Regions from separate parts of the Kurthia sp. FSL E2-0154 genome, predicted to be linked through region 2. Evidence: riboswitches for the same ligand, from Rfam matches in the RefSeq annotation. Region 2 holds a riboswitch; each other region holds the start of a gene.
What was found. Region 2 has a riboswitch for S-adenosylmethionine ahead of MHB75_RS14410 (MetQ/NlpA family ABC transporter substrate-binding protein). Riboswitches for the same ligand answer to the same signal wherever they lie in the genome.
Positions count from the first base shown of each region.

Region 1: another riboswitch for S-adenosylmethionine. It lies ahead of metA (homoserine O-acetyltransferase MetA); the one in region 2 lies ahead of MHB75_RS14410 (MetQ/NlpA family ABC transporter substrate-binding protein).
Region 3: another riboswitch for S-adenosylmethionine. It lies ahead of metK (methionine adenosyltransferase); the one in region 2 lies ahead of MHB75_RS14410 (MetQ/NlpA family ABC transporter substrate-binding protein).

Region 1 is NZ_JBBOPO010000001.1:891,944-900,016, reverse strand. Features, by position in the region: gene MHB75_RS04280 (chromate transporter) at 1-435, opposite strand, end outside; gene MHB75_RS04275 (translation factor GTPase family protein) at 1,175-3,100, opposite strand; gene metA (homoserine O-acetyltransferase MetA) at 3,206-4,114, opposite strand; SAM riboswitch class I at 4,186-4,298, opposite strand; gene MHB75_RS04265 (aminotransferase class I/II-fold pyridoxal phosphate-dependent enzyme) at 4,462-5,622, shown strand; gene MHB75_RS04260 (amino acid permease) at 5,670-7,067, opposite strand; gene MHB75_RS04255 (aspartate aminotransferase family protein) at 7,091-8,073, opposite strand, start outside.
Region 2 is NZ_JBBOPO010000001.1:2,878,991-2,887,063, forward strand. Features, by position in the region: gene MHB75_RS14390 (glycine C-acetyltransferase) at 1-132, shown strand, start outside; gene MHB75_RS14395 (hypothetical protein) at 488-703, shown strand; gene MHB75_RS14400 (methionine ABC transporter permease) at 700-1,368, opposite strand; gene MHB75_RS14405 (methionine ABC transporter ATP-binding protein) at 1,355-2,380, opposite strand; gene MHB75_RS14410 (MetQ/NlpA family ABC transporter substrate-binding protein) at 2,410-3,231, opposite strand; SAM riboswitch class I at 3,313-3,427, opposite strand; gene MHB75_RS14415 (pyridoxal phosphate-dependent aminotransferase) at 3,516-4,706, opposite strand; gene MHB75_RS14420 (carbon-nitrogen family hydrolase) at 4,820-5,608, shown strand; gene MHB75_RS14425 (hypothetical protein) at 5,772-6,089, opposite strand; one part of gene MHB75_RS14430 (IS3 family transposase) at 6,786-7,696, opposite strand; one part of gene MHB75_RS14430 (IS3 family transposase) at 7,696-7,957, opposite strand; gene MHB75_RS14435 (HIT family protein) at 7,989-8,073, opposite strand, start outside.
Region 3 is NZ_JBBOPO010000001.1:1,697,799-1,705,871, reverse strand. Features, by position in the region: gene MHB75_RS08325 (DUF2087 domain-containing protein) at 77-832, shown strand; gene MHB75_RS08320 (GIY-YIG nuclease family protein) at 850-1,185, shown strand; gene pckA (phosphoenolpyruvate carboxykinase (ATP)) at 1,263-2,849, opposite strand; SAM riboswitch class I at 3,115-3,232, shown strand; gene metK (methionine adenosyltransferase) at 3,488-4,684, shown strand; gene MHB75_RS08305 (right-handed parallel beta-helix repeat-containing protein) at 4,818-6,074, shown strand; gene qoxA (cytochrome aa3 quinol oxidase subunit II) at 7,342-8,073, shown strand, end outside.

The sequences.
Region 1 (8,073 bases), 2.0 Mb from region 2:
AACTAAACCCGTTAGAATTCCTAGCTTATAGTAAGATTTTTTCAAAAAATCAACCATCAAGCTAAACATCATCGCAGATACGACAAGTATAACACCTTTTGTCATACCTTGAACAAATGGTACTTCTTGAAACTTTTGTAAACTACTTAATAACAGAATAACAGCTACTACAGTCGGTATAACCGCTGCTACAAGTGCATTGAGCATGCCTGTAATACCTGCTACACGGTAACCGACATACCCTGCCATTTTTGTTGCAATCGGACCTGGTAACGTATTCGCAATCGCTAACGTGTTCGCAAACTCATCTGAATCCATCAATTTAAAATTTTTCACTACTTCTCTTTCAATTAAAGGTATAACCGAAGGGCCTCCACCAAAACCTAGTATACCTGAACGAAAAAAAGAAATGAAAATGGCTTTTTGTTGTCGCAAAAAAACACCTCCATATACTTCTTTTCATTATACCTTTTTTTTGAAATACACATACTTCTTTTTGAAAATAAAGAAAATTCCTTTTAGTTGTTTATAATAAAAATGAAGTTCTTCTTACTGAATGTTTTAAAAAAACAACTTGATTTTTATACGAATTTAATCATTTATTCATAGATTTCTCTACATTTTATTTATAGTTAAATGGATATCCACGCATCTATTTGAATTAAACGACTGAATTCTGCTAAACAGACATGGTAAATTACACGACGTTCTAGGTGATATGATTCTGTTCATTCGTGTCCATTTGGAAAGTAAAGAATATCTTTCATTGCATCTATTTTCGTCGAATAGGTTATAACAATCGTCTTTATTTCTTCTACTGTTTCTGTTTTATACATTTTAAGCATTCTTTCTTTTGGGACAATTTCTCGCTCTATAATCTGTTGTAAATTACTGATATGAGCGGGGATTTCAATACGTTCAATAACAGATTGTTGATGACAATATTCCCTTTATTCTCTACGTCGACGGATACTTCATAATCTTTCAGTTCTGTAACTTCTTTTACTGTATATTTAATCGGCTTTCCATCTGCATTTTGATTGAAGGTAAAATTTATTTTTTTGAGATATAAAACATTTATCTAGTGATTTCTTAAAATATACATGATTAAGCTTAAACAACAAGAAAAGAGTATATTCGGAATTTAGCTTAATTTTCCAAATATACTCTTCTTTTAGTCATTAATTGGACAGTGCATCGCTTCTTTGGCTTCTGTCCAATGAACGGAATAGCCTTTTCCCTTTGCACAAAATACTGAATTTGAACTGTACTCAGGGTCAGCGTCTTTTTGATAGGTAATTTGATCTATCACTTCTTCTACATTATGACACACATCATAGCCATCGACACGGAGTTGCAGATTACCTCGACCATTCGTTGAAGCAGCAAACTGAATTGGATAGTTACGCATCGTTGCAACTGGTGCACGACCTGTCATATATACCTGTTCACCCATAAATTGTGGTTCATCTAGTTGTGCATGACGATTCGTTACATCTGTGACAATGCGTCCAAATAGTTCATGATGCACCTTCAATGAAAATGAATAATACGGTTCAAGTAATTGATTTTCAGCTTGTTCTAATCCTTGACGCAAGGCACGTAATGTCGCTTCTCTAAAATCACCACCTTCTGTATGCTTCGGATGCGAACGTCCTGTTAAAATCGTTACACGTAAATCAGTGATTTCAGAACCTGTTAAAATACCACGATGTTTTTTTTCAATCAATGATTGTTGAATCATATTTTGCAGTCCGATTGCTAAATCATTCGGGTGGCACTTGCTCATTACTTCAATTCCAGCTCCACGTTCATTTGGTTCGATTTGTAAATGCACCTCTGCATAATGTTTTAACGGTTCAAAATGGCCGTATCCTCGTACCGTCTGTTGAATCGTCTCTTTATAGATAATTGTCGGTTCTGTAAATGCAATTTGCTCGCTAAAACGTTCTTCAAAAATTTGCTGTAGCACTTCTAATTGAATCTCCCCCATAATATGAAGTGTTATTTTCTGTATTTCTTCTTGCCACGTCACACTAAGTGCTGGATCTTCTGCTTCTAACAGACGACAATATGCTAGTAACTCTTTCGGATGTAAGGCGCCTTCATAAACAATTTGTGTGCGCATGGTTGGACGCAAATCTATTTCATAAGAAGGCGTAAATTCACCTACTCCCATACCAACTGTTGCTTCTTTCAAACCAATTACCGCTACCGTATCACCTGCTTCCGCTCGTTGTAATTCCTCAAATTTTTTACCGTGATATTTACGAATTTGTGTGACTTTAAACCAATTCCCACCACAGCGTACATCGTCTCTTACTTTCAACGAACCTTGATGAATTTTTATAAAGGCCATACGTTGATTTTGTTCAATATGACGAATTTTATAAATCATTCCTTGTAACTCTCCCGATTTATGCTGTGGCTGGAGCAATGTATCTAGCACTTCTAATGCAAAATCGATGCCTTCATCTTTTAATGCTGAGCCATATAAAATCGGTGAAAACTCTTGTACCATGAAAGCTTTCGAAAGCCTTTTTTGCCATTCGCTTTCGGATAAACTTCCTTCTAAATAGTCTTCTAAATATTGCTCATCTCGTCCTGCAAATTCTTCTATTCCTGTTGCCCAGTCATGAAATGGTAGTGCATATTCCATTAATTCTTGTTGAATTTCTTCTGTCACTGTTGCTGCATTGGCACTAATTAAATCCATTTTATTAACGAAAAACAGTGTAGGAATACGATATTTTCTTAGTAAACGATAAACTGTTTCTGTATGTCCCTGTACACCGTCTGTTCCATTTAATAGAAGAATTGCCCCATCCAGTGCCATAATCGAACGCTCCATCTCTGCCGCGAAGTCGACATGTCCTGGTGTATCAATCACCGTATAATCATTTTCTCGATATGTAAAAGTGGCCTGTTCCGCAAAAACGGTAATGCCACGCTGTTGTTCAATCTCATGCAAATCTAAATGTGCATTTTGATGATCGACACGCCCAATGGTGCGAATACTTTTCGTATGAAAAAGTAATTGCTCTGAAAAGGTGGTCTTCCCTGCATCTACATGCGCTAAAATGCCAATTGTTTTCTTCATTATCTTTCCTCATTTCTTATCAAAGCGTCTCTACTATGAATTATATCATGTCCAATAATAAAACCATCTTCTTTCGAATATACACGAAAAAAGATGGTTTGCTGTTTATTCCCATTCATACGGTGTTTCTTGGTACACATAGTAATTCAACCAATTGGAGAATAATAGATGCGTGTGTGAACGCCAACGATTCAACGGTTTTTTCGTTGGGTCGTCGTTCGGGAAATAGTGTTTTGGTACTTGCGGTTCGATGCCCTTTGCAACATCACGGTCATATTCTTGCTTTAATGTATCTGCATCATATTCTAAATGACCTGTAATCATAATTTGTTTTTCATCACGCGATACGATAATAAATGCCCCTGCTTCGTCTGATTCAGACACGAGTTCTAAATCAGGATGGTTTAAAATAGCCTCTCTTGAAACAGAGGTATTACGTGAATGTGGTGCTGTATATACATCATTAAATCCGCGAATTAACTTAACGGTACTATCATGCACGATGTGATCGAACACACCCGAACATTTTGACGGTAATGTATATTTTCCAATACCATAATGATAGTAGAGTGCCGCTTGTGCGCCCCAACAGATATTCAAAACAGACGTGACATTTGTTTTCGTCCATTCCATAATCTCGACCATCTCATCCCAAAAATCAACTTCATGGAATTCAAATAATTCAATTGGCGCTCCTGTAATAATCATACCGTCAAATTTACGGTGTTTTACATGTTCAAACGTCGTATAAAATGACTCTAAATGATTTTTACTAACATTTTTTGATTCATGTGTCGCCGTATTTAAAAACGTAACATTTACTTGAAGTGGTGTATTTCCTAAAAGACGCAGTAGTTGTAACTCGGTCTTTTCTTTTTCAGGCATTAAGTTAAAAATTAAAATATTTAACGGACGAATATTCTGACTTGTCGAACGCACTTCGTCCATAATGAAAATCTTTTCCTCTTTTAAAATTTCAGTTGCTGGTAGCCCACTTGGTATATTGATTGGCATGATCAAACTCCCCCTTTAAATATAAAAAACCTCACTCTTTGATAAGAATGAGGCTACACATATGTATCCGACTCTTATCTATCAGAAGCATAATGGAGCTTCTGTAGGAATTAGCACCTTTCTGTTTTAAACAGAGGTTGCTGAAGCGTCATCGGGCCATTCCCTCGGCTTCTCTTGATAAGACAATATTGAATTATTAACTATCATAGCAGAACTATCCTTTAATAGCAAACATTTCTGATAATTCAATAAAATCTCTCGTTAAAAAACGTAAATAGTATTTTTAGCCAAATACAATATGGTAAAATAAAGAAGAAATAAGCGAATTAAAGGAGTGACACAACATGATGACGATGCATCGTTCAACATTAATGAATCAATTTCCGAAAGCCATTTTCGGTAGTTTAAAAGCTGCTGCAAAAAAGAAAGCGGCAACAGGCACAAAAATTATTGATTTAAGTTTGGGAAGTCCTGACTTACCACCTGCTCAAATTGTGCGAGAAGAATTAGCAAAACAAGCTGAAAAGGCTGATAGTTATGGCTATACGCTCGGTGGAACGGAGCGATTCCATGAAGCAGTTGCCAACTATTATCAACGTCGTAGTGGCGTGGAATTAGATCCACAAACAGAGATCATTCAAACGATGGGCTCTCAGGAAGGACTTGTGCATTTACCGCTCGCATTTTGTAATCCAGGAGATATCGTCTTAACAACGGACCCTGCCTATGTAGCGTATGCAGCAGGCATTCATCTCGCAAAATGTGAAGCGTATGCGATGCCATTAACAGCTGAACATCAGTTTTTACCTGATTTTGATGCCATTCCAGAAGATATTTGTGCACGTGCGAAAATGCTCATCTTAAATCTCCCAGGGAATCCTGTTCCAGCAATGCCTTCTGTCGCATTCTTTGAAAAAGCGATTGCTTTTGCGAAAAAACATAACTTAATCGTCATTCACGATGCCGCCTACTCAGAATTCTATTTTGAAGGTACAAAGCCGCTTAGTTTTTTGGAAGTACTAGGTGCAAAAGAAGTGGGTGTCGAGATTAATTCACTTTCTAAGAGCTTTAGTCTTGCAGGCGCTCGTATTGCGTATATCGTTGGAAACGCTTCCATCATTGAAACATTGGGCGAACTCAAATCACACCTTGATTATGGTACATTCCGTCCAATTCAAGATGCGGCATGTGTTGCACTCGACAATGCGGAATCAATTACAGATGAATTGCGTACCATTTTTTCGACAAGACATCGTGTACTATCAGAAGGTCTTGAAGCAATCGGCTGGGAACTCGCACCATCAGCTGGTGGTATGTTCGTTTATGCGAAGTATCCGCAACAACAGATGGATGACAAAGAATTTGTCTATCACGTTATTGAACAAACAGGCGTTGTACTTGTACCCGGTTCAATCTTCGGTGCATCGGGCAGAAACCATGTACGTATCGCACTCGTTCAAGATGAAAAACTATTACAAGAAGCTGTTACAAGACTCGCAACTTTATAAACAGAAAAAGTCTGAATCCCATCATCAATAAGGATTCAGACTTTTTATTATTCAAGCGGTGTTTCAGGTTCTGGTTGTAACAGGTCAACAGGTGCTTTTTTACGTTGTGTAAAGTAATACATAAGCATGACTGCCGCTACAATGACTGCTGTAAAGAGAATTTGAGAGCGCATACTTGGAATGAAGAACATCGCAATTGCAAGTCCTCCTACCATAATCATCGTGCCAATTGTTAAATACGGGAATAACCACATACGTAGTACGAGTTCATGTTCTGTTCCCTCTTTAATCGCACGACGACGCATAACAAGCTGAGAAGCTGCAATGATGAAATACATAATTAATGTAATCGCTGAACATGAATTGACTAAGAACATGAAGACCGCTTCTGGTGATACATAATTCATAATTACGGCAATATACGAGAAGAATGTACTCGCTAAAATGGCATAAACAGGTGCGCCGCGCTTATTCAACTTCAAGAAAATTTTCGGTGCTTGTCCTTCTTCTGCTAAAGCAAAAGACATACGAGATGTTGCATACAGTGCTGAATTCAGACAAGATAATACAGCGGTTAAAACGACAAAGTTCATAATTTGCGCTGCTGCTGGAATACCGACATAGTCGAGTACTGCAACGTAAGGACTTGTTAAAATACTCGATGAATCCCATGGAAGCAATGTCACAACGACGGTAATCGAACCGACGAAGAAGATCAGTACACGCCAGATGATTGAATTCGTCGCTTTTTGTACGGCATTCACCGGTTCAGCAGATTCTCCTGCTGCAATCGCCACAATTTCAGTACCCATGAATGAGAAGATGACAATGACAACACCCATCATGACTGCGCCAAAACCATTCGGTAAGAACCCACCCTGCCCTACTAAGTTCGTAAAGCCAACTGATGAAAAGCCTGGTACGATGCCAAAAATAATAAATGCACCGATTGCTAAAAATGCAATAATACTAACTACTTTAATTAATGAGAACCAGTACTCGAATTCACCAAAAGCCTTAACCGATACTAAATTGGTAACAGTTAATGTTAAAGTTAAGATTAAACTTAATAACCAAAGCGGAATCCCATCATACCAATATTGAATGATGGCTGCTGCTGCAGTTGCTTCTAGCGCGATGGCAATTACCCAGAAGAACCAATAAAGCCAGCCGACTAAAAATCCTGCCCATTTTCCAAGTGCCTGACTTGCATAAATCGCAAATGAGCCACTCGACGGATTTTTAGCTGCCATCTCCCCTAACATGCGCATCACAAGGACAACAATGGTTCCTGCAATCACATACGATAAGATGGCGCCAGGTCCAGCTAAGTGAATAACTGAACCACTCCCCATAAAGAGTCCCGCGCCAATAACACCAGCGATGGCGATCATCGTCATATGCCTCTTTTTTAACCCCTTTTGTAACGACTGACCTTCATTCATCTACAACACCCCTTTATGCTTTGCTATTTATCCCAAATGGCTTTCACAACGGTATCGACAATCATTTGTAAATCTTCATCACTTGTATTGAGTGGTGGTGATAATGTTAGGACATTATTATATCCTGCAACAGTTGCACCGTTCTTCCCAATGATGATGCCTTGTTGTTTACACGCTGCAATAATGTCATTCACAACCTGAACGGCTACAGGTTGTTTTGTCTCTTTATTTTCTACTAACTCAATACCAATTAATAAACCTTTTCCACGTACACTGCCAACAAGTGCATGATTTTCAAGCTGTTCTTGAAGTGTTTGTAAGATTTCTGCTCCCTTAATAGATGATCGTTCAAATAGCTGTTCTTGCTCCATTAGCTCAATATTTTTAAGCGCTGCTGCACAACTCGCTGTTGCACCGCCAAATGTATTGACATGTCGTAAATAGTCATACATCTCACTCCCATTGAATGCTTCATAGATTTCTCGCTTCACAGCAGTTGCAGATAGTGGTAAGTAACCACTTGTAATCCCTTTTGCCATCGTTACAATGTCTGGTTTTACACCGTAGTGTTGATGTCCGAACGGCTTTCCTGTACGTCCAAAACCACAAATTACTTCATCAACAATGAGTAATGCATCGTGTTTTTCACATACTTCTTTTATACCGCGCATATATTGCTCATTCGGTATAATCACTCCGCCACCTGTAATAATTGGCTCCATAATCATAGCTGCAATCGTCTGACCCATCTCCCATGTCATGACATGGTCGACTGCTTGAACAGAAGGAAGTGCAGTCGGTTCAGATGCTTTTTCTGGTTGACGGTACTCATCAGGCGGTGCAACATGTAAAAAGCCCGGCGCAAGCGGTTCGTATTTGTATTTGCGTTCTGCTTGACCTGTTGCTGCTAAAGATCCCATCGAATTTCCATGGTATGCACGATAGCGCGACACAATTTTATATTTAGATGCTTTTCCTTGTTGCGCATAATATTGGCGTGCAATTT
Region 2 (8,073 bases):
GTCTTCCCAACCGTTCCTAAAGGTACAGGTCGCGTACGTAATATGCCAACTGCCGCACATACTAAAGAAATGTTAGATGATGCACTCGCAATCTACGAAAAAGTAGGAAAAGAGCTAGGCATTATTAAATAATAAATTGATTCATGAAGGCTTCGGATTTTTCGAAGCCTTTTTTGTTTGAGTGGGCGAGTGCCCCATTTTCACCCTCGAATGTCCTGTTTGGACGGATGAATGCCCCATTTTTGCTGGCGAGTGACCCATTTTCGCCCTCGAATGTCCTGGTTGGCGTAGTGAGTGACCCATTTTCGTCCTCGAATGTCCCGTTTGGCGTAGTGAATGACCTGAATCGAGCAGCGAGTGACCCAACACCTTCAGCGAATGACCCAAAATGACGTTCGAATGTTCGAATTCACATAAACCTAGTCAAATGAAGTCCTCTTGAATTACTCAAAAGCCTTGAAGAAAGTGCAGAGAGGGAGCAATTTAGGTGTTTTGTGCGAGTGATCCATTTTCGCCTTCGAATGTCCTGTTTGGACGGTTGAATGGCCCAAATCGAGCAGCGAGTGACCCAACACCTTCAGCGAATGACCCAAATCGACACCCGAATGACCCAAATCTCACTTTCTATCTTCGTCTCAAACCATATAAAAAGCCGAAATCAATTGATTTCGACTTTGAACCCTTTGTAAAAATGAAGCGCTAATCTCTTTTTAAATGAGCTGACCATTTATTCCCGATAGTTTGTAATACTTGAACGAGTAAGATTAACAAGATAACGACAACATACATTAATGGTGTTTCATATTGTTGGAAACCATAGCGATAAGCGATGTCGCCTAAACCGCCGCCACCAACAAGGCCAGCCATAGCTGTTGCGCCAATTAAGCTCACTGTCGCAAGTGTTAAACCTAAAATAATCGATGGACGTGCTTCACGTAGTAATACGTGCCAAATAATTTGTCCACGTTTCATACCCATAGCCTTATAAGCTTCAATGACACCATGATCCACTTCTAATAAAGCTGTTTCCATTAGACGTGCGATGTAAGGAGCTGTATAAAGAACAAGTGGTACGATAATTCCTTCTACGCCAATCGTTGTACCAACAATGAATTTTGTAAATGGAATGATGAAGAATAATAAAATGATAAATGGAATTGAACGTACAATATTAATGATAATATTTAAAACTTGATAGAAAAAACGATTTGCCAGAAGTTGTCCAGGACGCGTTAACACAACTGCTACACCGAGTGGGATACCAATTAAGATAGCAATAATGAGTGAGATACTTGTCATTTGGAAGGTTTGAATCGCGCCTTCCCATAAAATATCGCCCCATTGATCAATAAATTCACGCATAGACAAGACCTCCTAACTGTTCCACTTGAATTCCTGATTGCTCAAGGTATTGTAACGCCTGTTCTCGTGCTGCATCATCGCCTTCTAAATGCACTGTAATGTTACCGACAATGCCATTTTTAAGTTCGATAATATTTGCAGCTAAAATGTTTGGTGTGACGGCAAAACGTTTACTAATCTCAGCAAGTGCAGGTTGCCCTGTGCTTGCACCAACGAATGTAAGACGTGTTACATCACCTGTTACATGAAGGGAATCAATAAGTGAATCACTTAATTGACGTTGTGAAATCGTATTTAAAAATTTACGTGTTGTCGCATGTTGTGGATTTGTGAACAATTCAATTGTCGAGCCTTGTTCCACAACTGAACCGTTCTCCATCACATAGACATGGTCGCAAATTTTTTGAATAACATTCATTTCATGTGTAATTAATAAAATTGTAATGCCAAGCTCACGATTGATTTTTAGGAGTAAATCTAAAATTGAATCCGTCGTTTCTGGGTCGAGTGCTGAAGTCGCTTCATCGCTTAATAAAATAGTCGGTTCAAGTGATAGGGCGCGTGCAATCGCGACACGTTGTTTCTGCCCGCCAGAAAGTTGAGCAGGATAGTTCGTTGCGCGGTCTTCTAAACCAACAATTTGTAGGTATTTTTGTACACGTGCACCTAATTCTTTTTTCGGTACACCCGCTAGCTTTAATGGAATCGCGATATTTTCATACACTGTGACTGTTTTTAATAAGTTAAAGTGTTGGAAAATCATACCGACTTTACTGCGTACTTTACGCAAACCAGATGCCGATAACTTCGTTAAATCTTTCCCATCGATTAGAACTTGTCCTTTTGATGGTTGTTCAAGTAGATTCACACAACGAATTAATGTACTTTTACCAGCACCACTATAGCCAATAACACCATGAATTTCTCCAGCAGGTACTGTAAGATTGACATCTCTTACAGCAGTTACGACTTTTTTATTTGAAACGAAATTTTTCTCAATATTTTTCAGCTCAATCATAGATGACTCCTCCTTTTCAATCTAACCGTTTACTTATCGAATACAGGGATTACTGCACCGTCAAATTCATCTTCAATGAATTTTTTCACTGTCTCTGAGTGATAAGCTTTAACGAATTTTTTCACATCTGCGTCATTTTTATGTGATTCTTCTACAACAATTGCGTTGATATGTGGTGAATCTGTATTTTCACGTAGTAGCGCTGTTTTTGGATCAATGCCTGCTTCTAAAACGAAGTTCGTATTAATCATTGCTGCATCTACTTCATCTAATTGACGTGGTAATTGTGAAGCTTCTAGTTCTACAAATTTAAATTTGTTTTTGTTTTCTGCAATATCTTTTGGTGTTGCCAATTTATCGCCAGTATCTTTTAGAGAAATAACTTTTTTGCTTGCTAGTACTTGTAGGGCACGATCACCATTTGCTGCATCATTTGGAATTGCGATTGTTGAACCTGCTTTTAAATCTTCTAATTTCTTCACTTTTTTCGAATATAGACCCATTGGCGTTAAAATCGTTGTACCAACTGATACAAGGTTTTCATTTTTCTCTTTATTGAAGTTCGCTAAGAAAGTTAGTGTTTGGAAACTGTTTGCATCCAAGTCACCTTCTACAAGAGAAGTATTCGGTAATACATAATCAGAGAATGCTTTAATCTCAACATCTAAACCATCTTTTTTCGCTACTTCCGCTGCTTTTTTTGCGATTTCTTCGTGTGGTCCGCCTGTTACGCCTAATACTAATTTGTTATCTTCGGCTGCTGCTTGGCTATCTTCTGTTTTCTTCCCACATGCTGCTAATACTGATGCTGATAATACAAGTGATAATACGATTCCTGTTGCTTTTTTCATAAATAAAACGCTCCTTTTTGTATGTAGTATATAAAAAAACCTCTCTTAACAAAAAGAGAGGTGAAAGTGTTGGTTTTACCTCTCTTATCTATCAAGATTTTGTCATCTTGCTGGAATTAGCACCTTTCACAATACCGATGTATTGGAAGGTTGCCGAGCTTCATAGGGCCAGTCCCTCAGCTACTCTTGATAAGAGATTTTATATTTTTATATAACTATTTGATATATTCAATCTATAGATAATTTTCAGTAAAGTCAAACATTATTTTCTTGAGAAAACAAAATTAATGCACTTTCGAGCGAAAAACAGTCGAAATTTCAGGTAGATGTGCAATACGTTCTACAGCTTCAACTAATCGTTCAGGCGATACGAGTAAACCAACGCGAACGTAACCCTCGCCATGTAGACCGAATCCGTTACCTGCTGCAACTGCAACAGAAGCTTGTTCTAAAAGAAGATTTGCAAAAGCTTCACTCGTATAACCTTCAGGCACTTTTAACCAAGCAAAAAAACTACCGGCAGGTGCTGTGACAGACCATCCAACTTTTGAACATGCTTGAATAAGTGCTTCACGACGAGCTTCATATATAGCCAATTGTTCTTCTACACAATCTTGTGGACCTGTTAATGCATGTGCTGCGGCAACTTGAATCGCTGGGAAAATGCTGCAATAAAGGTGATCTTGTAGCAAATTAAGTCCTGCAATCACTTCATTATTGCCGACAGCAAAGCCAACACGCCATCCTGCCATATTATACGTTTTCGATAAGGTATAAAATTCAACACCGATCTCTTTTGCACCCTCTGTTTGTAAAAAACTAGGCGGTTTTACACCATCAAAACCAAGTGCTCCATAAGCGAAGTCATGCATAACAACGAAGTCATGCTGTTTTGCAAGCTGTACCGTTTCTTCAAAAAATGCAGGTGTCGCTGTAGCACCTGTAGGATTATTCGGGTAATTCAAATACATTAATTTTGCACGTTCTAAAATATCAGGTGCAATTTCCGCGTAATCAGGTAAAAACTGATTTTCAGCAAGAAGTGGCATCGTTTCAAAGTTTACATGACTAAGTGCGACACCTGATAAATAGTCGGGATAGCCAGGGTCAGGAAGTAACATGGTATCGCCAGCATTTAAGAGTGTCAGCGGCAGTTCTACTAGACCAGCTTTCGCACCGAATAGCACAGCGACTTCTGTTTCAGCATCGAGTGTTACATCATATTCACGTTTATAAAATGTCACAATCGCCTCTTTTAATTCATCAATTCCACGAAACGGTGAATATTTATGATTCGCGACATCGGCTGTTGCCTCTTGCATCGCCTTGACGATATGAGGAGGTGTCGGGCGGTCTGGATTTCCCTGACCTAAATTAATAATATCGTGACCTTCTGCAACTTTTTCGGCTACACGTTTTGCGAGTTTAGCGAAAAATTGTTCAGGTAATTGTTTGAGTAAATCAGAATAAGGCATTTGGTTGCCTCCTTTGGCTTTTTTGTTATGATAGAGAAAGAAATATTCTGAATAGTAGAAGTTTTATCGTGAATCATAATACTTTTCAGAAAAAAAGTCTAGGTGGTGGAGAGATGAAATTAGGTTGTATTCAGCTACAAGTTGCTTTTGGCGATGTTGAAAAAAATTTTTCTCGTGTGGAAGAATTCATTCGAGAAGCTGCAAATAAAGGGGCAGAAATTGTCATTCTACCAGAGATGTGGAATACGAGTTATGCACTTGAAAAACTTGAAGGTCTTGCGGATATTGACGGAGAAAGAACAAAAGCCTTTTTATCACAATTAGCAAAAGAATTGCATGTTCATATTGTTGGTGGTTCAGTCGCAACGAAAAAGGGCGACAAATTCTATAATACGATGCTCGTCTACAATAATGAGGGTGAGCTAGTAGGCGAATACGATAAAGCACACTTATTCCGCTTGATGGATGAACACTTGCATTTATCTTCTGGTAACACACAAAATAATTTCAAACTGGGTGATTTAGATGCAGCAGGCGTGATTTGCTACGATATTCGTTTCCCAGAATGGTTACGTCTACACGCATTAAACGGCGCAAAAGTATTATTCGTTTCAGCGCAGTGGCCAACTGCACGAATTGATCATTGGAAAACTTTATTACAAGCACGTGCAATTGAAAATCAATGTTTTGTGGTAGCAGTCAATCGCATTAGTCGCAATAAAGATAACTTTAACGGACAGTCGATGGTAATCGAACCATGGGGTGAAATTTTATGGACTGGTGGAGAAGATGAGGAATTAGCGATTGTCGACGTTGATTTTTCAAAAGTTGATGAAGTGCGCACACGTATTCCAGTCTATGATGATCGCAGACCAGAATTGTATCAAGATGTATTGAAATAAAAAATGAAGCTAGGGCTGATGCGTCCTAGCTTTTTTAGAATACGCTATTTAGAGAGTAAATTTTGCTTATTTTCTTGTATTTTGTTCGTTACATCGAGTAGTCTTTTCGCTAGTTTTGGCTCGATAATCTCATAAACTGTATCAGTATCTTGTGTTGGGATTGTTATGTAGTTATTTTCATAAATGAAAAGTTGAAAAGAGTCACCAACACCTGAGAATGAAATACTTGTGTAGTTTTTAGGGTCTTTGATTTTTTTACAGACATTGATTTTACTAAAGAAAGTAGCGTGGAAGAATCATCTGAAGTAATTTGATAAATTTGATCTTCAGGTGAAATGAGTGTATTTGCTTTTACTTTAGAGAGTTGAATCTTAGTTAGAATATCGTGCTGTAAGGATTGTTTTTTCGGTATTTTGGCTACGACCACATAGGCAGTTAAGCTAACACATAAAAGAATTAGGGTGAAAAAAATTTTTTTCATGTTTTGACACCTCCAACTATAAAATACCATAAAAGGAATATTTTTAGTTAAAAATATAAGATAAAAAGTATAATAAATAAAACAGCATCTTACATTTAAGGGATTTAAGTTTTATTGTATATAATAAAATGAAACCGCTTCTATTAAATCTTTATTGAGATAATGGAGGTTTTAAAAAATTTGGGTCTTTATTTAAAGCTTTTTTCTCAAAGAATACTTTTAAAAAAGAAAAGTGTTCTTCTTTCACAATCGCGCTCGATTGATGAAAATCTTTATTCAACTAAGGTTTTGGAATTGAAGTATAAAGACGAAAAAATGCAAATTCACAGCATTAATAAATTGTCTCTTTATATAAGTTTTTGTTCAAATCCATAACCCTAAATTTGCATTTAGGAACGTTATTTTAAAATTGTATGTATATATCGACTTAGTCCGTTATAGATTTTAATTTTGATTGAAGTTCTTGAAGTGGGATTTTTTGTTGTTTTACATTCTGATTTCCCCAAAAATTATCTTCAGTATATCTAGGAATTAAATGAACATGAAAATGTGTTCCTTCATCCTGATACTATGTCAAGAAAATGGACAGAGGAAATTGAGATTTCGCTCTGAATCTATCGCGCTATCGCTTGCTCGCCTCACAAATAATTTAAGGGGCGTAACCCTTAAATTATTTGTGAGGTTAAAAGGGGTAGATTATATGACTCTAGCTTTCTGTAAAACTTCGAAATATTGCTTTTCGTATGCAACTGGCGACATATAATTTGTATATGAGTGGATCCGTTTGTAGTTATAGAAACTAACGATGTATTCAATGATACTTTTCTTGGCTTGATCTCTCGTTTTATACTTTTCGTGAAAAACTAGTTCTCGTTTGATCACGCTATGAAACGACTCAATACATGCATTATCGTAACAGTTTCCTTTTCTGCTCATGCTTGTGATGATTCCGTTAGTTCGTAATACTTGTTGGTATTCCTTCGATGCATACTGGCTCCCACGATCAGAGTGATGAATAAGTCCAGAAGTTGGAGATTGAGCTCTAATTGCCCGTTTTAAGGCAAGAATCACTAACTCTTTTGTCATCCTCGCATCCATCGCCCATCCGATAATTCTCCTTGAAAACAGCTCCATAATTGTCGCTAGATACAACCATCCTTCACTTGTCCATATATACGTAATATCCGCTACCCATACTTTCCCAGGTCGGTCTACTTTGAATTGCTGGTCTAATAGATTCGAATAGATTGGTAGATTATGTTTTGAATTCGTCGTCGCTTTGTATTTTTTCACTGTTTTTGAACGTATTCCTTCATTTTTCATAATTCTCGATACTGTTTTTTGTGATACATGGACTCCTTCCGAATTCAATTGTTTTGTGATTTTAGGACTACCATAATTTCTTCTGGAATCTAAATACACTCGTTTTATTTGGCTTGTTAACTTTTCTTTACGCTCTTTTTGCTTACTTTTTGGGCGGTTCAGCCACTCATAGTAACCACTTCTTGAAACACCTAATACTTCGCACATCTTTGCCACACGGTATTCGTGTCGGTGCTGTTGAATAAAGTCATAAATTACTTCTGGTCTTTTGCAAAGATGCTCATAGCCTTTTTTAAGATGGCATTTTCCTCTTCTAGATCACGGATTCTTTTTTGTAACTCTTTATTTGCCTTGTCCTCTGGTTTTAAATTTCCGCTACCAACAAAAGCAGCTTCTCCATCTTTACCAAATTTTCTAACCCAGTTGTGTAACGTTTGTTCCGCAAGGTCTAGCTCACGTGCAACTTCCGCAACTCTCTTGCCACTTTCAACTAACTGTACTGCCTCTAATTTGAATTCTTTGTCGTAACTTTTTCGATTGGTCATTTTAGACACTCCTAGTAAATTATTGAGACTATTATACTTTATAAACTCCCAATTTACTGTGTCCATAATTTAGACTATCATCATCCATAATTTTTCCATTATTTTGAATTACACTA
Region 3 (8,073 bases), 1.2 Mb from region 2:
TTTTAATAAACGTTTTAAATTTAAGTTTACAAATTTATAAACAAAATGTTATATTGTTTATATAAATAGGAGGTGTATGATGGAGAAAGATATATTTGAGCAGGCGACTGTTGAACAATTAGTAAAAGGTTTTATAGAAGATGAACAAAGCTATACATGTATTTTTTGTGGTGATGTTATTGAAAAGGGCATTATTTACCCACACAATGAGCGTTTATTAGAAGCACAAAAATATATGGAAGTTCATATTCAAACGCAACATCAATCACCTTTTCATTATTTTATTCAGCTTAATAAAAAAATGACGGGGTTAACAGAACAACAAAGCCATGTAATGAAAGCTTTTTATGAAGGTAAAACAGATCAGCAAATTCAGCAAGAATTAGCGATTGGTAGTGCCTCTACAATTCGCCAATATCGTTTTGCATTGAGAGAAAAAGAGCGCCAAGCAAAAACATTTTTAGCGATGATGACTTTATTAAAAGAACAGGAGGAGAATCCAGTGGAATATGTGCCAATCCATGCAACAGCTACAATGGTAGATGAACGCTATCATGTAACGCGTGAGGAGGAAGAAGAAGTACTAAGAAAACTTTTCCCGAATGGTTTAGAGGGACAATTAGTGCGCTTCCCCAAAAAACAGAAGCAAAAAGTAATCGTATTACGCGCAATTACATCGATGCTTGATCAAACGAAAAGATATACAGAGCAAGAATTAAATGCAGCGATTGCTAAATATGATCCGGATTATGTAACAATTCGTCGTTATTTAATTGAATATGGTTTTGTAGACCGAGAAAATGATGGTAGTGCTTATTGGGTGAAAAAATAAGAAAAGAGATGAATGGAATGGATCAACGAAAAATATTAAAAGAGCAGTATAAAGAAATAAAAATTGAAGCAGGTATTTATACGATTACAAATAAGCAAACTGGAGACATATATATCGGTTCATTAAATAATCTAAAACGATTGAATGGAATTATTTTTCAATTAAATACCGGAACACATATGCACAAAAATTTACAGCAATCATGGAAAGAGCAAGGAGAGTCATCCTTTGAATATACTATTCGAGAAGTGATAAAGGGAGATCTAGTCGATGAACTAGGAATGAAAAAAGCTTTAGAACAAACACAACAAAAGTGGGAAAATCAATTAGGTCATACAATTTCATTAAATTAAACAAAAATAAAAGAGGCTCTCTTTGGGAAAGAGCCTCTTTTCTATTTAAACCATATGATATTTGGGTGTAACTAATCTTAAACTAAAGGAGCGCCTTTTGTTGCGATATCTTCGGCCACTTTACCGAATTTTTTGAAGTTCTCGTGGAACATACCAGCCAGTTGTGTTGCTTTGATGTCATAAGCATCTTTATCAGCCCAAGCATTACGAGGATTTAATAATTCAGTTGGTACGCCTTCAATTGAAGTTGGAATTGCTAAACCGAAGAATGCATCTTTTTCAGTTGGTACATCATTTAATTTACCTTCGATTGCAGCATTAACCATCGCACGTGTATAAGAAAGTTTCATACGTGTACCTGTACCGAATGAACCACCAGTCCAACCAGTGTTTACTAGGAATACATTAACATTATGTTCATCAATTTTCTTACCTAACATTTCAGCATATACTGTTGCTGGTAATGGTAAGAATGGAGAACCGAAGCAAGTAGAGAATACTGGTTCTGGTTCTACAACACCACGTTCTGTACCAGGTGTTTTTGAAGTGAAACCAGAGATAAAGTGATACATTGCTTGTTCTTTTGTTAATTTAGAGATTGGAGGTAATACGCCAAATGCATCTGCAGTTAAGAAGATGATTGTATTTGGGTGACCTGCAACAGATGGTAATACGATATTATCAATATTCGTAATCGGATAAGCAGCACGTGTATTTTGAGTAGGTGTTTCATCATCATAATCTGGGATACGTGTTTTTTCATCTACTACTACGTTTTCAAGTACTGTACCGAAACGAATTGCGTTATAAATTTCAGGTTCTTTTTCAGCTGAAAGGTTGATTGTTTTTGCATAGCAACCACCTTCAATGTTGAACACGCCATTATCTGACCAACCATGCTCATCGTCACCAACTAATTTACGATTTGCGTCTGCAGATAAAGTAGTTTTACCTGTACCAGAAAGTCCGAAGAATAAAGTTGTATCACCTTTTTCACCAACGTTTGCTGAGCAATGCATTGATAAAATACCTTGTTGTGGTAATAAGTAGTTCATAATACCAAAGATTGATTTTTTCATTTCTCCAGCATATTCTGTACCGCCGATTAAGATGATTTTCTTTTCAAGTGAAACCATAATAAATGTTTCTGATTCTGTACCGTCTACAATTGGGTCTGCATGGAATGTTGGAGCTGATACGATTGTGAAATCAGCAATATGGTTTGCAGCTTCTTCTTCTGTTGGACGAATGAATAGATTATGTGCAAACAGATTATGCCAAGCATATTCATTTACAACGCGGATTGCTAAACGTGTTTCAGCGTCAGCACCAGCAAAACCTTTGAATACGAACACTTCTTCTTTTTCTTTAAGATAATTAATTACTTTTGTATAAAGGGCATCAAATACTTCAGATGAGATTGGACGGTTTACTGAACCCCAATCAATATGATCTTTTGAAGACGCTTCTTCAACCATAAACTTATCTTTAGGAGAACGACCTGTGTATTTACCTGTGTTAGCACGTAATGCACCATCAACTGTTAAAATCGCTTCACCGCGAGATGTTGCTTTTTCAACTAGTTCTGGAACAGTTAGTTGTTCTTTAATGTTATTACCTGATAGAAGTGTGTTCAGTTCATTCATCATTTCTACTGAATTCATAATGTGTATATACCATCCTTTTTTCGTATTTATTGTACCCACAAATGTGGTTAGTCATCATTTATGGAATTAGTATAACACATTAAAAGAATTAGTCTATACTAATATGATATGTTTTTTTATTTTTTTAACATTTTACCATGTTTAGGACAAATTATATATATACTTTATTTAAAACGCTCTATATAGGTATAACATTTAAGTCATATTCAAATTGAGGTTGACATCGACGTATAATTCTACTAACATAGGCTATGAACGGATACTCTTATCCCGAGCTGGTGGAGGGTCAGGCCCTACGAAACCCGGCAACCTGCATTTCATTTCACGAGATGCGCTGGTGCTAATCTGAATGCAAGGATTCATTCCTTGAACGATAAGAGTGAAAGGTGCTTACGAAATAACCCCTTTCTCTCATACTGTATGAGTGAGAGGGTTTTTTTATTTCAAAATATATGGTGGTGGAAAAAACCATCTTTTTATTACGTATATACTGGCACTTTCTATAAAAAAATCCTCGTGTAAAAAGCAGCATAGGCTGGCTTGGAGTTTTTTCTACAATAATATAGAAGGAACACACATGGATAAAGAGTACCGTATCTTTTTTCGAGGCGATCTCGTATAGGAGGAAACCAATTATGGCTCAACGTCGATTATTTACATCAGAAAGTGTTACGGAAGGACACCCTGATAAAATTTGTGACCAAATTTCAGATGCGATTTTAGATGCAATCATCGCAAAAGATCCAAATGCTCGTGTGGCATGTGAAACAACTGTTACAACAGGACTTGTGTTAGTAGCAGGAGAAATTACAACATCTACATATGTAGATATTAAAGGAATTGTTCGTGAAACAGTTCAAGAAATCGGTTATACACGTGGTAAATATGGTTTTGATGCAGAAAACCTAGCTGTACTTGTGGCAATCGGTGAACAGTCACCTGATATCGCACAAGGTGTAGACCAAGCTTTAGAAGCACGTGAAGGAAGCATGACAGATGAAGATATCGAAGCAATCGGTGCTGGCGACCAAGGTTTAATGTTCGGTTATGCAAATAATGAAACACCTGAACTAATGCCGCTACCAATTAGTCTAGCGCATAAATTATCACGTCGCTTAACAGAAGTTCGTAAATCAGGATTATTAAAGTATTTACGTCCAGATGGTAAAACACAAGTAACGGTAGAATACGATGAAAATAACCACCCTGTACGTGTGGATACAATCGTTATCTCAACACAACATGATGAGGAAGTAACATTAGAACAAATCAATGAAGATCTTCGTAAACATGTGATTGCGGAAGTTGTACCGGCTGAACTATTAGATGTAGATACAAAATACTTTATTAATCCAACAGGTCGCTTTGTAATTGGTGGACCAAAAGGTGATGCAGGTTTAACAGGTCGTAAAATTATTGTTGATACTTACGGTGGTTATGCACGTCATGGTGGTGGTGCATTCTCTGGTAAAGATGCTACAAAAGTTGACCGTTCAGGTGCTTATGCAGCACGCTATGTAGCGAAAAATATCGTAGCTGCTGGTCTTGCAGATAAAGCAGAAGTACAGCTAGCATACGCAATCGGTGTAGCACAACCTGTATCAATCGCAATCGATACATTCGGCACAGGCAAAGTAACAGAAGCAGAACTTGTAGAAGCTGTTCGTGAATTATTTGACTTACGTCCAGCAGGTATTATTAAAATGCTTGATTTACGCCGTCCTATATATAAACAAACAGCAGCTTATGGACATTTTGGACGTACAGATTTAAATGTTCCATGGGAAGCAACAGACAAAGCAGATGCATTAAAAGCAAAACTTTTAAAATAATAAAGTAAAATGGTAGGAGTCATGCAAAAACATGAAACTCCTGCCATTTTTTTATCGTTTACATCAATTTTTAACAGTGTAAAATAGTGTAAGTGAGAAAAAATGTATCCATATACATCTAAGGAGCTTAAAAATGAGAAATAAAGTGATTCGAGTTGTAATATTATTCTTTATAATTGTAGGTTTGAGCTTAATTTACGAAAATCAGTATACGATGACTACAGTCCAAGCAGCGCAAAAAAATACCTACACAATTTCACCATCTTCAAAACCTTTCGACCCAATAATTCTTCGTTATTCAACATATAATAAAGATACGAAAGATTATTATCTTATTCGCTCTTATTTAGAACTCTTTGAAAAGAAAAAAGGTGGTACGCTTATTTTTAAAAAAGGGACATACACGATTTCTAATGCGCTTTATGTACCGTCTAATGTAACGCTTCAATTTGAAGACGGAGTAAAAATCATAAAAGGAACAAAGACAGGGACATATGTATTTCAACCATCTACATCAATTTTTCAATTAATTCGCCCGTCTAAAGCACACTCAACAGGCGTATATGATAAGTACAAAGGTGAAAAAAATATTAAGTTTATAGGAAAAGGGAATGTTACATTTGATATGAAAAATCATGAGCGTGGTATAGCCATTATTATGGGACATAATCAGAATGTAACAGTGGAGGGTATTCAGTTTAAAAATATGTACAATGCACACTTTATTGAAATGGATGCCTCTAAAAATGTAACGATAAAAAATTCATCATTTAAAAATGCTAAGGATAATGCTTCATCTATTAAAGAAGCGATTAATTTAGATACACCAGATCGTACAACGAATGGCTGGAGTCAACAATGGAGTAAATTTGATGCGTATCCAAATACAAATGTATTAATTGAGAAAAATGAGTTTTCAAATATGCCACGCGCAATTGGTACGCATAAATATTCGTATAAAAAATTGCATAATCAAGTAGTTATTCGTTCGAATATTTTTTATAATTTACGAAAAGATCCAATTCGTGCGATGAATTGGTCGAATACATTGATTGAAAAAAATACATTTAAGATGAGTAAAAAGCATGCTGAAACATTCAATGCAAATGGAATTATCGCAAATGGCACAATCAATCCAACAATTCGTAATAATACGTTTGATTATTTTAATACGGCTGTGTCGTTTACACCGCATGTAAACAATGGCGCTGGAACGAATGAGTGGATTTACTGTGAAGTAACTGAGCAAAATAAAAAAGATTTATTAACAAATACACTTCAAAATATGTTAAGTGAGATAATTTATATCAAAAACAATATCCAACCAGATGGTACACGTAAAACGGAGCGAGTTGACTTTCCAGAGAGTGTATTAAGAAAAACAATTTAAGAATCTGAGACAAAAGTATTTTCAACAGAGCAAATCCCGTATGATTTTTCAAAATCATACGGGATTTGTTCGTTCAGATCATTTCCGCTTCGGAAAACGAATAGAGGTAGGCGAGAAAAGAACGCAACGTCCTGTTGCAAATCTTGCCCCACGATATTACGTAGCGCTCGGGTATGGCTTCAAACTCCTCGTCACTACGTTCCTGTCGGGTTTTCAGCTCACGCTATTCCCTCAGGAGTCATTTTTACGCGTTCAATTGATTTGATCATTCGTATTGAGACATATTATTTTGTTCTGTCCTAGGTTCTTTTTAATGATTTATATGAAAATTTCTCTATATTTAACGAGTAAAATTATGGAATAAGGGAAAATAATAGAGATGGTAAAAAATAAATAAGGAGGTATGGTCTGATATTTTATATGCGTATAAAAAGAGAGGGGTGAATAAGAAAAATACGTATAGTAGCATATGTACTATTTAAATAGAAGAAACTCTATTTAAAAGCCAGATTTTACAGACTATTTTAGAAGACGTTGAATTTAGAATTGAGTATTGAAGAAAAGAAGAACAATGTTATAATGGGTAAGAAGTTTTTCCTATATAATATATGAGTAAACTCCTTCAATCGAAAAGATTTACAATTCAAACGAATAGACTTTGTTTTTGTAAGGTTTATGTCGTTTGTTTGTGGCTTTTTCCATTTTCAAGAGTTTTTCGTGTAAGAACGACCTATTTTTGCAGTGTATTCTAGAATTTATAAAAAGTTGCAAAAGAAATATTGGTTTATGAAAACTAATTAAGTTATTAAAAGGTAATTATACAGTTCTAAAGTAACTAAGAAATACTTTAAAGTTGCTATAAATAGAAGTCGTCCACAGAACGTTCAAAAACTTTCAAAGAAAATGTGAAATTATAGATATTTTTATTCTTTTCGGTAGATATTAGGTTTATAATTCATTTGAATTGAAAAGAAGGTTGAATGCTTCTTAGTGTAAGAAGAGGGTTAGAGAGCTTGGGTTGCTTTACTCGTCTTATACTTCGTCTTAACAATCGTTTTAGTTTAACGTATTTTCGTTCTATAGCAATTATAAAAGAAATTAGAACGACTCAATGATTAAGACGAATAAGAGTAAAAAATGTTCAATCATCTCAGCAGTTCATAAACTTGCTTATTCTACATAGAATAGGTTAGGGGGAAACACTTCAATATCCATTCAACATTCTGCACTTAAATTAAAAGAAGGTTGTTTTAGAAGGGAGTACAACATGAGTAAAAAAGTGTTAATTATGCCAATCGTTGCAGGTTTGTTAGCAGTGTTTTTATCTGGATGTGAACCATTAATGGTACTAAATCCAAAAGGACCTAACGCACAAACATTATCGAACACGATCTGGATCTCTATCGGGACAATGTTATGTGTATTAGCAGTTGTCTATGTTTTATTAATCAATATGTTAGTTAAATACCGTGCTGGAAAACAAGCGGCGGACTATGAGCCACCACACGAAGCAGGTAACCACAAACTAGAAATTTTCTGGACAGTTATTCCAATCCTAACAGTTGCTTTCTTATCAGTTGTAACAATCATCACATTAAAGGATGTAGAAAGTAAACCAGAAGGTTACGGAGACAAGAAACCTCTAGTAATTTATGCGTCATCATCACAATGGAAATGGCATTTCAGTTATCCTGAAGAAGGAATTGAAACTGTAAACTATGCACATATTCCAACAGATCGTCCAATTGAGTTCCGTTTATACTCATATGGTACAATCACAAGTTTCTGGGTTCCACAATTAGCTGGTCAGAAATATGCGATGACAGACATGTTAACAACAATCCATTTAGCAGCAGACCACGAGGGAGACTATTGGGGTCGTAACTCGAACTTCAACGGTGAAGGATTCGAGGCAATGCAATTCGAAATCACTGCTCAAAAACAAGGTGAATTCGATCAGTGGGTTAAAGATGTAAAAGCAAATGAACCAAAATTAACA